Regions from separate parts of the Aeromonas oralensis genome, predicted to be linked through region 1. Evidence: riboswitches for the same ligand, from Rfam matches in the RefSeq annotation. Region 1 holds a riboswitch; each other region holds the start of a gene.
The links. A riboswitch is a leader RNA that binds a small molecule or an ion and turns the genes downstream of it on or off. The one in region 1 is predicted to bind cyclic di-GMP.

Region 1 (4,149 bases):
TTCTCGGCGTAGTAGGCGAGATCCCAGGCGGCCAGCTCGCTCTGACCGTGTTGCTCGGCGGCGAAGGCTCGGATCTCTTCCAGCTCGGCCTTGCCCTGCGGCAGGGACTTGGCCGCCAGATCGGTGAGGAAGTTCACCACCTGCTCGGGCTTGTCCGCCATCTTGGTGGCCAAGGAGAGCTCGGCGTAGTTGGCAAAGCCGAGCAGCTGGGCCAGCTCGCGGCGCAGGGCAAGCAGCTCGGTCATGATGGCGGAGTTGTCCCACTTGCCAGCGTAGGGGCCCTGATCCGAGGCGCGGGTGGTGAAGGCCTCATACAGCTCGGCACGCAGCGCACGGCTGTCGGCATACATCATCACCGGCAGGTAGGAGGGGATGTCCAGAGTGAACAGCCAACCTTCCTTGCCCTTCAGCTCGGCCAGCTGGCGGGCGGCGGCCTGTGCGCTCTGCGGCAAACCGGCCAGCTCGGCCTCGTCGGTCACCAGCTTGTGCCAGCCCTGGGTCGCGTCCAGCACGTTGTTGCTGAAACGGGAAGCCAGCTCGGAGAGGCGGGCCTGGATCTCGCCGTAGCGCTGCTGCGCCTCGGCGGGCAGACCGATGCCGGACAGACGAAAATCGCGCAGGGTGTTCTGGATCTCCTTGCGCTGGGCGCCGCTCAGCAGCGGGAAGTCGTCGCTCTCGGCCAGTTCGCGATAGGCCTGATAGAGCCCCTCGTGCTGGCCGACATAGGTCTGGAATTCAGACAGCAGCGGCAGGCAGGCGTCGTGGGCCGCGCGCAGCGCTTCGCTGTTGAGTACGGAGTTGAGGTGACTGACCGGCGACCAGATCCGCGCCAGGCGGTCGTTGACCTCTTCCAGCGGGGCGATCAGGCTGTCCCAGGTGTGCGGGTCGCGCTGGGCCAGCACATCGCTGATCTTCTGTTTGCAATCGGCGATGGCCTGCGTCACGGCAGGCTGGACCTGATCGGGCTGGATCTGGCTGAAAGGGGGCAGCGAGTCCATTGTCAGCAAAGGGTTATTCATCCCGGTTACCTCTTGTTTGGTCTTGAACAGACCGCTTTAGCAGCTCTTCATGGTTCTCTAACATGTGGCCAAGTCACGCAATAATCAAGCTTCAATCCGCCTGTCAGCACTGTTTTCCCCTCTTTGTGAGCTCAAACACCTCTCTGCCAGATACTTAACGGCAACAGCATGAATAATCGGTACTTTTTTGCCCTTTTTGCGGCTTTTTCAGCTCTCGAACCACAAGGGAGCAGAGCAAATCCAATCGACAAAGGAGTAGTTCACAGCAGCGTATCACCGGCCCTTTCCACGCTTGGAAAATAACTAATCAAAAAGTTAATAACCATAACAAATCATGCACATACGTTGATTAATTTGTTTTTAAGTGCGTATCATAAGCAGCCTGTTACTCAGGTCACTTGATTCTCCGCGCCGCACGGAGAACGGGTGAAAAAGGCAAAGTGACCCGAAAGGGCACGACGCAAAGCCACCGGTCTAAGGGAGATTTCCTATGACAGCGGGGCTGCCCCCGGGAGCGTTCGGCCATAGCTGGACGCTCCGTTTGTACTGTATGGAGATATCAAGATGAACAAATTGAAGTTATCCCTGCTGGGCTGTCTGCTCGGCATGGGCGCCCCCATAGCGCAGGCCGCATCGGCCGGTCAGGCCATGGTCAATCCCCAATCCGGTGTCGTAGTGGGTTACTGGCACAACTGGTGCGGTGGCTCTGGCTATCAGGGCGGTACCGCTCCCTGCGTCAAGCTCGACCAGGTCAATCCGCAATACAACGTGGTCGATGTCTCTTTCATGAAGGTGTACGGCAGCGATCCCATCCCCACCTTCAAACTCGACCCGGCTACCGGCATGAGCGAGAGCCAGTTTATCGAGCAGATCGCCGAGCTCAACCGTCAGGGCCGCTCCGTGCTGCTGGCGCTGGGCGGTGCCGATGCCCATATCGAGCTGCGTACCGGTCAGGAGCAAGCCTTCGCCGACGAGATCATCCGTCTGGTGGAGACCTATGGCTTCGACGGTCTGGACATCGATCTGGAGCAGTCCGCCATCACTGCCGCCAACAACCAGACCGTGATCCCGGCAGCCCTGCGGCTGGTCAAGGATCACTACCGCGCCCAGGGTAAAAACTTCCTCATCACCATGGCGCCCGAGTTCCCCTACCTGACCGCCAGCGGGCTCTATACCCCCTATCTGCGGGCGCTGGAAGGCTACTACGACTGGATCAATCCCCAGTTCTACAACCAGGGTGGCGACGGTATCTGGATCGACGGGGTAGGCTGGATCGCCCAGAACAACGATGCCCTGAAAGAAGAGTTCATCTACTACATGGCGGACTCGCTGATCAACGGCAGCCGCGGCTACTACAAGATCCCCCACGACAAGCTGGTATTCGGCATTCCGACCAATATCGATGCGGCCGCCACCGGTTACGTCAAGAATCCGCAGGATCTCTTCGACGCCTTCAACCGCCTCAAGAGCCAGGGTCAGCCCCTGCGCGGCGTGATGACCTGGTCCATCAACTGGGACATGGGTCGTAACGCGGCCGGGCAGGCCTACAACGAAGCCTTCATCAAGAGCTACGGCCCCTTCATCCACGATCAGAACATCACCCCGCCGGACGAAAACGGCAAGCCGGTGTTCAGTGGCCTGAGCGATGCCCGCGTCAAGCACGGCACCCGCTTTGACCCGCTGGCCGGCGTCAGCGCCAGCGACAAGGAAGATGGCGATCTGACCGGTCAGATCCAGGTGGAAGGGAGCGTCGATACCCAGCGCATCGGTCTCTATCCCCTCACCTACAAGGTGAGCGATCGCGACAATAACGTCACCGAACAGGTGCGTACCGTCGAGGTCTACAGCATGAAGCCGGTCTTTACCGGTATTGCGGACACCACTATCGAGCTCGGTACGCCGTTCAACGCCATGGCCGGCGTCAGCGCCCACGATGAGGAAGATGGCGATCTGACCGCCAACATTCAGGTCAGCGGCAACGTCGACAGCAGCAAGGTCGGCCGCTACACCCTCACCTATCAGGTGAGCGACAGTGCCAACCAGCAGGTAACCCAGCTGCGCAACGTGACCGTCAGAGAGCAGGGTGCCATCTGTCAAAACAGCTGGGATGCCAAGAAGACCTACGTCAGCGGCGACATCGTCAGCCACAACGGCAAGAGCTGGCGCGCCGAGTGGTGGACCCAGAACGATGAGCCGGGCACTACCGGTGAGTGGGGCGTCTGGCGTCTGCAGGGAGACAGCGACTGCGATGGTGGCGAGAAGCCGCCGGTGATCGGCAGCAGCGACTTCACTGTCAGTGCTATGGGTTCCGACTACACCATAGTTAACGGTCAGGTCTCCATCCGCTTCAACATCACCACCGCCAACCCGGTGCAGATCTCTGCCACGCTGGAGCAGCACGGCCGCAGCTATGGCAACACTACCAGTCTGGTGAACGGCACCAGCGCGCTGGTTTTGCAGGGCAGCAATGTGACCAATGGTAGCTATGAAGTGGTGATCAACGGTCTGGCAGATGGCCAGCAGCCGGTGGTACAGCGCTTCCCGGTTGCGCTGACCGAACAGAGCAGCGGCGGTGGCGAGGGTGACTACCCGGCCTACGCCCCCAATACCAGCTATCAGGCCGGTGATCGGGTCAGCAATGCCGGTGGCAACTACGAGTGCAAACCCTGGCCCTACAGCGGCTGGTGTGGCGGCTCGACCAGCCACTATGCGCCGGGTACCGGCACAGCCTGGAGCGATGCCTGGATCAAGCTGTAATTAGCCGGTCATAAAAAAGGGAGCCGTTGGCTCCCTCAGCCACTATACATCAACCGCTACCGGCACTGCCTGGAGCGATGCCTGGATAAAGCTGTAATCAGCTATCAGTAACGAAAGAGGGGAGCCATCGGCTCCCCTCTTTTCTATCCGTTACACGCTCGGACACATCAGCTTAGCGGGCATCTTCCTTCAGCCACTGCGCCACGCGCTTGGCGAAGTAGGTGAGGATGCCGTCGGCACCGGCCCGCTTGAAGCAGAGCAGGGACTCCATGATGCTCTCTTTCTCCTTCAGCCAGCCGTTTTGAATGGCCGCCATGTGCATGGCGTACTCGCCGCTCACCTGATAGGCGAAGGTCGGCACGCCGAACTGATC
Region 2 (4,149 bases), 550 kb from region 1:
GTTGATGGTGTGATGCTGTGCCTGCGGCTCAGTTCACCGGGATCCAGGCATCCTGCCAATTGGTGCCGACCCCGGGTTCATACTGGGTGGCACTGGCCGACCACTGGCTGCACCAGCCGCGATAGGGGAAGGGCTTGCACTGGTAGACCTTGCCGTTCTTGGGCTGCAGCACCTTGGTGCCGTCGGTGTAGGACTTGAGCCCGTCCGGGAAGGTGAACTGGTAGTCACCGCCGGCGGCCGGATCCTTGAGCATCAGATCCAGAGTCTGCTGCACCGCATCGCCACCGGCCTTGGGTTTGCCCTCGATCACCAGCTGGTGGTGACCGGCGCTGAGCCCGGTCAGCGGCATGGTGAAGCTGTGAGTGCTGTCCTTGATGTCGGCGCTGGTCTGCCCCTTGGCGGCCCCACCGTGATCATACAGGGTGTTGGTGACGGTCAGATCGCCCTCGGCGGCCACGGTAAAGTTGAGGGTGAGTTTGCCCTCGTCGAGCAGGTAGTCGCTCTCCAGGCCGCTCACGCTGACGCCGTTGCTCACCGGCGGCTGCTGTTGCTCGAGCTGGATCTCGACCCGCTCCAGTGCGCTGCCCGCCTTGAAGTAGACCGGGTTCTGGCCGTAGACGGGGTTGAACTGGCCTTCGCCGCTCTGCTGGCCGGCCCGGATCAGACTCTGCTCTGCATTGATCTTGCTCGCCAGAGCGTGGGTCCAGTTGTTCTTCTGGCCCTGCTCCGGGCTGGCGATGGTCAGCTCGGTCTGCAGATCGGGGCGTACGCCATTGGCATCGAACACCAGGGTTCTGGCCTTGTCGCCGACCGCCAGCTCGGTGGAAGGGTAGATGGTGCCGCCCTGGCTCCAGGCCAGCGGTGGCTGGGTGCCGCCCTTGAAGTTGGCGTCGATCACGTTATAGAAGCTGTTGCTGGTGTCCCCCACTTCCCACACCCCCAGGATCACCTGATAGCCGGTGCGCTGGGGCAGGTTGCACTGGTGGGTGACCTGCTTGGGCGGCTGGGTCATGTTGCCGTCCACTACGCAGAAAGGGGTGAGCTCGAAGGCGGCGCGGGTCAGCGGCTGGTTCGGATTCCAGTCCTGCTTGGTGAGGTAGTAGCGCCAGTTGCGGGTGACGTGGTTGGCGGTGAAGGTCCAGCTGATGGAGAAGGGGCCGGCCTGTACCTCGCGGCGGGTCCAGCGGTCGCTGGTCTGGGCGTTCAGCTCGCCCCAGCTGGCGCTGCCAGCCGAGGCGATCTGGCCGTCGGCAGGCCCACCATTCGGGAAGCCCGAGGGGCCTTCCACGCTCTGGGGCTCCCATTGCACCGCGCCGCACTGGCTGTTGCCGCCGGTCTTGCACAGGTAGTTGCGCGATTCCGGCTGGCTGATATAGCCGTGGGCGAACACGCTGCCACTGACCAGCAAGGCCAGCGTTGCAGCGACGTGATTGAGTTGGATTTTTGCTGCCATACATTCCTCTGTTCGACAGATGTGGGCAGTCAACTTGGCAGGGGTTTCCCCCGAAACACTCTGTTGCAGCCCCGCTATCTTTGACGAGATGTCTTTAGACCGGAGGCTTTGCGTCCTGGCCTTTCGACCAGTTTGCCAAATGACTATTGAAGGGTCATGGTGTCGCGCTTGGCGACAACCCATCATGACTATTTTTGATTAAATAATTAAGTGTAAATCTTTACAGCTTGACCTCATCGGAGTAGAGCAAACACTTAACTATTTGTTTTTAAATGGATGATAACTGAGCGTTGCCATATTAATGTCGTCGAACAGGCCGACAAGATGCAAAAAATCGGCATTTTTCATCAATGAAGAACGCCCCCGTCAGCCGGGCTGACGGGGGCGTGTGTTGCGACAGGGCAGGACGGATCAGTGGCGAGCGCGAGGGCGTTCGGCCGGGCTCACCTGCCGATGCAGAGGGGCGAGCCGCTGCTCAAGCTGCTGGTCGATGGCGCTGCCGAGTTTGAATACCGCCAGCCGCTCGTCCAGGCTGCGCGAAAGTCCGGCCAGCAGCTCGCTCTCCTGGGCCAGCTGGGAGGCAGACTGGGACATCTCCAGCGCCGAGTCGTTGATGCCGCTGACATTGCGGTTCATGTCCTCCGCCACCATGCTCTGCTGCTCCGCCGCGGTCGCTATCTGGGTCGCCATGTCGCTGACGTGCTGGATATGGTTGACGATGAGGGAGAGATCCTGGCCTGCCTTCTCCGACTGGCTGACACTGCTCTCCGCCAGCTTGCGGCTGGCGTCCATGGCGCTGGCGGCGGTCACCGCCCGCTGTTGCAGCTGGGCGATGGTGCTCTGGATCTCCTCTGTGGACTGGCGGGTGCGGCTGGCCAGCTGGCGCACCTCGTCGGCCACCACGGCAAAACCGCGGCCCTGCTCGCCGGCACGGGCCGCCTCGATGGCGGCGTTGAGGGCCAGCAGGTTGGTCTGCTCCGAGATGGCGCTGATGACCGCCGTCACCTCGCTTATCTGCATCACCCCCTCCTTGAGCTGGTTGACCTGCAGGGTAGCCTGCTCCACCTCGGTGGCCAGCGCCTGGATGCCGTGCACGCTGGCGTGCACGTCACGGTTGCCAAGGCCGGCTTCGCTGGTGGCGTCCTGGGTGTCGCGGGCGGTGTTCTCGGCGTGCCCTGCCACGTCTGCGATGGTGGCGCTCATCTCGTTCATGGCGGTGGCGAGCTGGGCCAGCTGATCTCGCTGGCTGTTGACCGCCTGGTTGGTCTGCTCGGCGGAGGCGGCGATGCGCAGGGCTGCATCCGCCACGTTGCGGGCCCCCTGGCTCGCCTCCAGCAGAGCACGGCGAATGGCGTTGAGCCCCTGATTAGTGCAGCTGGCGACGGCGCCCAGCTCATCCTTGCCGTGCACCGGGATGCTCACCACCAGATCGCCGGCGGCCACCTGTTGCATGGCCCGGTTGATCTCGGCCAGCGGATTGACGATGGAGCGGCTGATGGCAAAGCCCAGCAGCCCCATCAGCAGGGTAACCAGCAAGGTAGCGCCCCCCATCAGCTGATACTGGGACCAGATGGTGGCCTGGATGTCCTGCAGCAACACACCGGAGCCGAGGATCCAGCCCCAGGGCTGATAACCGGCCACCAGCGACATCTTCTGGGCCGCCTCGCCGGAGGGGGAGATCCACTTGTATTCCAGCCGGCCGCTGTGGCCCCCTTTGCCGAGATCCACCATCTGCTGCCAGTGGACGCCGGCGGTGGCGGTGCCGCTCTCGCCCATCTGCTGGCCGACCAGCTCGGGCCTGACGGGGTGCACCACCATCCGGCGGTTCTCGTCCAGCACGAACAGGTAGTTGTCGCCGTCAAAGCGCATGCTGTTGAGCATGGCCTTGGCTTCGGCCTGGGCCTGAGGGGCCGGCAGGGTGGCAGCCAGCGTCTGGATCCGGCTCATGGCCAGGTCCAGCACGGCCTGCAGCCTGGCTTCCCGTTCACTCATCAGGTTGCGATGCAGGGCACTGGCCGAGATGAGCAGCAGTGCGATGAAACCGATCAGCGCCAGTGAGAGCAACAGCATCAGTTTGCGGCTCACGGCAATATCACCGAGCTTGAACATAGTCTCTTCCTTAACTTTCCCGTGCGGGTCTGGTGGTGGCCAGTCCGTCGGCTGGCCCTGATTATTTTGTTATTAACATTTAATTAACTTTCAATGGCTTGGGGCTATAAAACGCCAATTGAGCAGTTTGACAATCAGTATAGCCAGCAGACAGAAACCCTCGCTTTTGATAGCGTGATGGCGCGCATCCCGGCGCACTATTTGTCTGCTCAATTTGCAGAAAATGTGAATGAGTTGGCATTTCACCAAAAAGGAGTGGGCGCCCTCGCGGCCGCCCCATAACAAGAGGGAAGTTATGAGTTCCATTGCCAGGAATTATCTCAACCAGCTCAACGCCGACTACCTGCAGGTACACAAGCGCAAGGAGGATCTGTTCTGGTCCACCTACATGGGCACCAGCGACGATCAGGCCGGCTTCACCGCTGCCGAGCAGGCCTACAAGGCGTTCTGCGCCGATCCGGCGCGCCTGCCGGTACTGCGGCAGATGCAGGCCCAGGCCGAGGAGACCGAGCTCAAGCGCGGTCTGGGGGGCTGGATCGCCTTCTTCGAGTGCAACGTCATCGAAGATCCTCAGGCCGCCGCCCTGA
Region 3 (4,149 bases), 1.0 Mb from region 1:
CAGGCGCCGTGGAAGTCGTAGGTCATCAGGTTGACGTAGTCGAGGTACTGGGTGACCTGGAAGTTCTCCATGCCGCGCAGCAGGTAGGCCGAGGCCGGCGAGGCGATGGTCAGCATGTACTTGCGACCATCCTCGCTGCCGGCGCTGTCGAGCTTGTTGCGCAGGGTCTGCATCAGCACCTTGTAGTTGGCAAACAGCTTGCCGCGGCACTGGTTGGATAGCGGGAAGTCATTGGGGTTGCCCGCATCCTTCATGGAGGTGGGGTATTCGTAGTCGACGTCGACCCCGTCAAAGCCGTACTGACGGATGAAGCTCACCGCCGAGTTGGCAAAGGCGTTGATGCCGTCATTGTTGACCGAGCAGTCACCCTTGGTGGTAGCGGTATAGAAGCCGCGGGTATCGGCCCAGCCCCCCACCGAGATCAGGGTCTTCACGTCCGGATACTGCTTCTTGTACTTCGACAGCAGGTTGAAGTGGCCCTTGTAGGCAAACTCCGGATCCATCTCGGCACCCGGCACGCCGTCCCAGGTCATCTTGGTCGCCGAGTCGTCCACCTTGATGGTGTGGCTCTGCTCGTCCACCGCCGCGAAAGCGTAGTTGATGTGGGTGATCTTGTCCCAGGGGATGTCGCTCACCAGATAGGAGGGCAAGCCGTTCTTGCCGGTACGCCAGGAGGTGAAATAACCGATGACCCGACGGGCGTGATCATCCCCCATGCACTCGTAACCGTCCGGGCGGTAGATCTGGCGAATGTCGCAGGAGAGGTTGCCACCGGTGGGCGGCAGGGCTGCCTCTTCCACCTGTACGTCGACCTGGCTCGATTCGCCGCTCAGGTTCTCCTTGTCGGTCGCCACCAGCTTGAGGCCGGCCAGCCCCTTGCTCTGGGGCGTCCAGTTCACCTGCCAGGGGGCACTGGTGTCTTCACCCACCTTCTTGCCATCGACGAACAGCTCGACCCTGGCGACGTCGTTGTTGGCATCGGTGACGTTGCCGCTCACCGCCACGCTGCGACCCAGGGTCACCTTGGCGCCGCTGGCCGGGCTGCTGATGCTCACCTTGGGCGCCTCCGGCGCCACCACGGCGGCGACGTTGAAGCTCGAATCCGCCTCGCTCAGCACCTTGCCATCTTTATCCAATGCCCGTGCCTTGAGGGCATGGGCGCCGACACCGGCGGCACTCCAGCTGCCGTTCCAGGGCGAGGCGCTCGCCGTGGCGACCAGCTTGCCGTCGATGAGGTATTCCACCCGAACCAGCGCCGTCACCGGGCCGCTCAGGGTCACCACCAGCGCGACGCTGGCCCCCTCGTTGAAACTGGCGCCGGCAGCTGGCGAGCTGACGGCTACGCCGAGTGCCGGGGGCGGCACGTCCCCGCCATACAGCTTCCAGGCATCGGCCCAGACCACCCCCACTCCGGGAGCGTAGTGATAGGGCGAGGCCCCGCACCAGCCGGAGTAGGGAAATTCTTTGCACTCATAGAGATTGCCGACGTTGCTGACGATGTCGCCGGCCTTGTAGGCAGTACCGGCCTGATAGGCGGGATAGGCAGCCTGTGCCCAGGCGGGCATGGCAGCCAAAGCCACCAGCATGGCAAGCCTGCTGGGCCTTAGGGTCTGTTGCATATTGTTATCTTCCTTGTTTTGTCTTGGCATTGGTCACCAAGGCAAAGAACAAGCGCAACCTGTGTGATGGGCGCAGACAACTGGCAATGGACCTGCCACAAACGTCACCCTCACCCTGGGAAGCCCCGCTATCTGGATCGCGCGATCTGAAGACCGGAGGCATTGCGTCCCGGCATCTCGACCGGTTTGCCCTTTACCTGGGTTCCGTGAGGAACAAGCCGAGTATAGGAATCAACCAGCCGAGTCTCAATCTTCATTCTCGAGGAAAAATATGTGGATGCCAGCCAGATCACATTTTCACTGATGTGACAAAATAACTCTTTTGTCATTAATTTCATACTGTTAGCCAAGTCAAAAAAACCGGCATTGCCCTCATTTGTATCCCCGTAATGTGCGTTGGCTCACTGGTATGACATGCCAGAAATGTGACAATGCGCGCCCTTGGCCGATGTGCCAAGGCTATGGAAACACTGGCAAAAAATAAAAAAGGAACAGTTATGAAAGGAACACGTACCCTGCTGTCGCTGGCCGTGGGGCTTGCGCTCGCCTCCCCGTCCGTCTATGCCGCCGGCTTCAGCTGCCCGGCCGACAGCGCCCTCACCCCGATCCCGGTCATTCAGGGCAGCGGCGACAAGAGCCCGCTCATTCCCGCCGACAAGTTCGAAAGCCCCCAGAGTGTCATGGTCAAGGCAGTGGTCTCTGGCCTCGGCGAGAGCCTCAACAAGGGGTTCTACCTGCTGGATGTGCAGGGCGACGGCAACCCCCAGACCTCGGACGGCATCTTCGTCTTCCTGAACGACAAGAACTTCGCCAGCAAGTACCCGGACATCAAGCCGGGTGCCGAAGTCTGCCTGGAGGCCAAGGTCGAAGAGTATTACAACCACACCCAGCTCAAGCCGGTGTTTGACAGCGGCACCCCGCGCCTGCAGGTCGTCGCCCAGGGCTCGGTCCCGGCCGCCATCCCGCTGCGGGTGCTGGAAAACGAAACCCTGGCCCGGGCGCTGGAGCGCCACGAAGGGATGCGGGTACGGCTCGACGCCGACAGCGCGCTCAAAATCAGCCGCAACTTCAGCTATGACTACGCCGCCCGGCGCAACAACCTGGTGCTCTCCCACCAGGCGCCGCTGATGAAACCGACCCAGCTGCACGACGCCGACAGCAAGGCCGCCAAGGCACTGGCCAAGGCCAACGCCGGCAACCGGGTGTTCCTCGAATCGGACTTCAAGGCCGCCGACGGCAAACTACCCTGGCTGCCGGCCTGGGAGCCGGAGCAGGGTTACCTGCGCATCGGCGACGCCCCGGTCAATCTGGACGCCATGGTGGGCTACAGCTACAACGAGTACCGGCTGATCGTGCCGCAGGATCAGGTGATCACCGCCGGCGATCTGCTGCGCACCAGCGACAACGACCGCCAGAGCGCCCCGGCCCGTGCCGACGGCACCGATCTGCGCGTCGGCAGCTTCAACGTGCTCAACTACTTCACCAGCCACTCCAGCGTGGGCGGTGCCCTCAACGTGCTGTGCAAGGATCAGGCGGATGCAGACAGCGCCAAGGGCTGCAACCGGGGCGCCAAGAATCTGGAAGATTTCCAGAAGCAGCGCACCAAGATCGTCAACGCCATCACCGAGATGGATGCCGACCTGCTCGGCCTGATGGAGATGGAGAACAACGGCTTTGACAGCCACTCCGCCATCAGCGACCTGGTACAGGCCCTCAACGCCCAGCAGAAAGAGGCGGGCAAGCAGTACGCCTTCGTCACCCTGCCCAAGGCGCTGCTGCAGGGCGAGCACTACTTCGGTGGCGACGCCATCATGGTGGCCATGATCTACCGGCCGGCCAAGCTGGCACCGCAAGGGGACGCCAACGTCATCACCCTGCCGGTGCAGAAATACCTGGATGCCAAAGGGGTCGAGAAACAGGCCTCCCAGCGTGACTCCCTGGTGCAGACCTTCACCGTCGAGGGCAGCAAGGATCCGCTGACCCTGGTGGTCAACCATCTGAAGTCCAAGGGTTCAGGCTGCCTGGAAAACCTGGACGGCAAGGAGCCGGCCGATCTGCAGGGCAAGTGCACCGAGTTCCGGGTCAGCGCCGCCAAGGTGCTGGGCGAGGCGGTGAGCAAGCTGCCCGGCCAGGTGCTGCTGGTGGGCGACTTCAACTCCTACGCCCGGGAAGATGCGATCCGGGTGCTGACCGACTATGTGCCGACCGACGGCCAGCGCAAGATAGTCTCCGCCTCCCAGACCTTCCTCGGTGACCAGGTCTTTGAGCAGACCGGCAGCGAAGTGGCCAAGAGCTACGGCCTGGTGGACATGAACGTCAAGTTCAACAAGGAGAAGGCCATCTCCTACAGCTACGAGGCCGAGCTCGGCACCCTGGACTATGCCCTCGCCAACCCGGCGCTGGCCGGCAAGGTGATCGCCGTGGCCGACTGGCACATCAACTCGTTCGAGAGCAACCTGTTCGAATACGGCCGGGACTTCTCCGGCGACATGATCAAGTCGGACAACCCGTTCAGCGCCTCCGACCACGA

Region 2: another riboswitch for cyclic di-GMP. It lies ahead of gbpA (N-acetylglucosamine-binding protein GbpA); the one in region 1 lies ahead of ACPDZI_RS22125 (immunoglobulin-like domain-containing protein).
Region 3: another riboswitch for cyclic di-GMP. It lies ahead of ACPDZI_RS17015 (glycosyl hydrolase family 18 protein); the one in region 1 lies ahead of ACPDZI_RS22125 (immunoglobulin-like domain-containing protein).

The regions. Positions count from the first base shown of each region.
Region 1 is NZ_CP187186.1:4,715,371-4,719,519, reverse strand. It holds gene prlC (oligopeptidase A) at 1-1,019, opposite strand, end outside; cyclic di-GMP riboswitch class I at 1,444-1,529, shown strand; gene ACPDZI_RS22125 (immunoglobulin-like domain-containing protein) at 1,584-3,776, shown strand; gene hemB (porphobilinogen synthase) at 3,949-4,149, opposite strand, start outside.
Region 2 is NZ_CP187186.1:484,283-488,431, forward strand. It holds gene gbpA (N-acetylglucosamine-binding protein GbpA) at 29-1,453, opposite strand; cyclic di-GMP riboswitch class I at 1,515-1,600, opposite strand; gene ACPDZI_RS02410 (methyl-accepting chemotaxis protein) at 1,865-3,562, opposite strand; gene ACPDZI_RS02415 (M3 family metallopeptidase) at 3,858-4,149, shown strand, end outside.
Region 3 is NZ_CP187186.1:3,676,202-3,680,350, forward strand. It holds gene ACPDZI_RS17015 (glycosyl hydrolase family 18 protein) at 1-1,586, opposite strand, end outside; cyclic di-GMP riboswitch class I at 1,735-1,820, opposite strand; gene ACPDZI_RS17020 (ExeM/NucH family extracellular endonuclease) at 2,117-4,149, shown strand, end outside.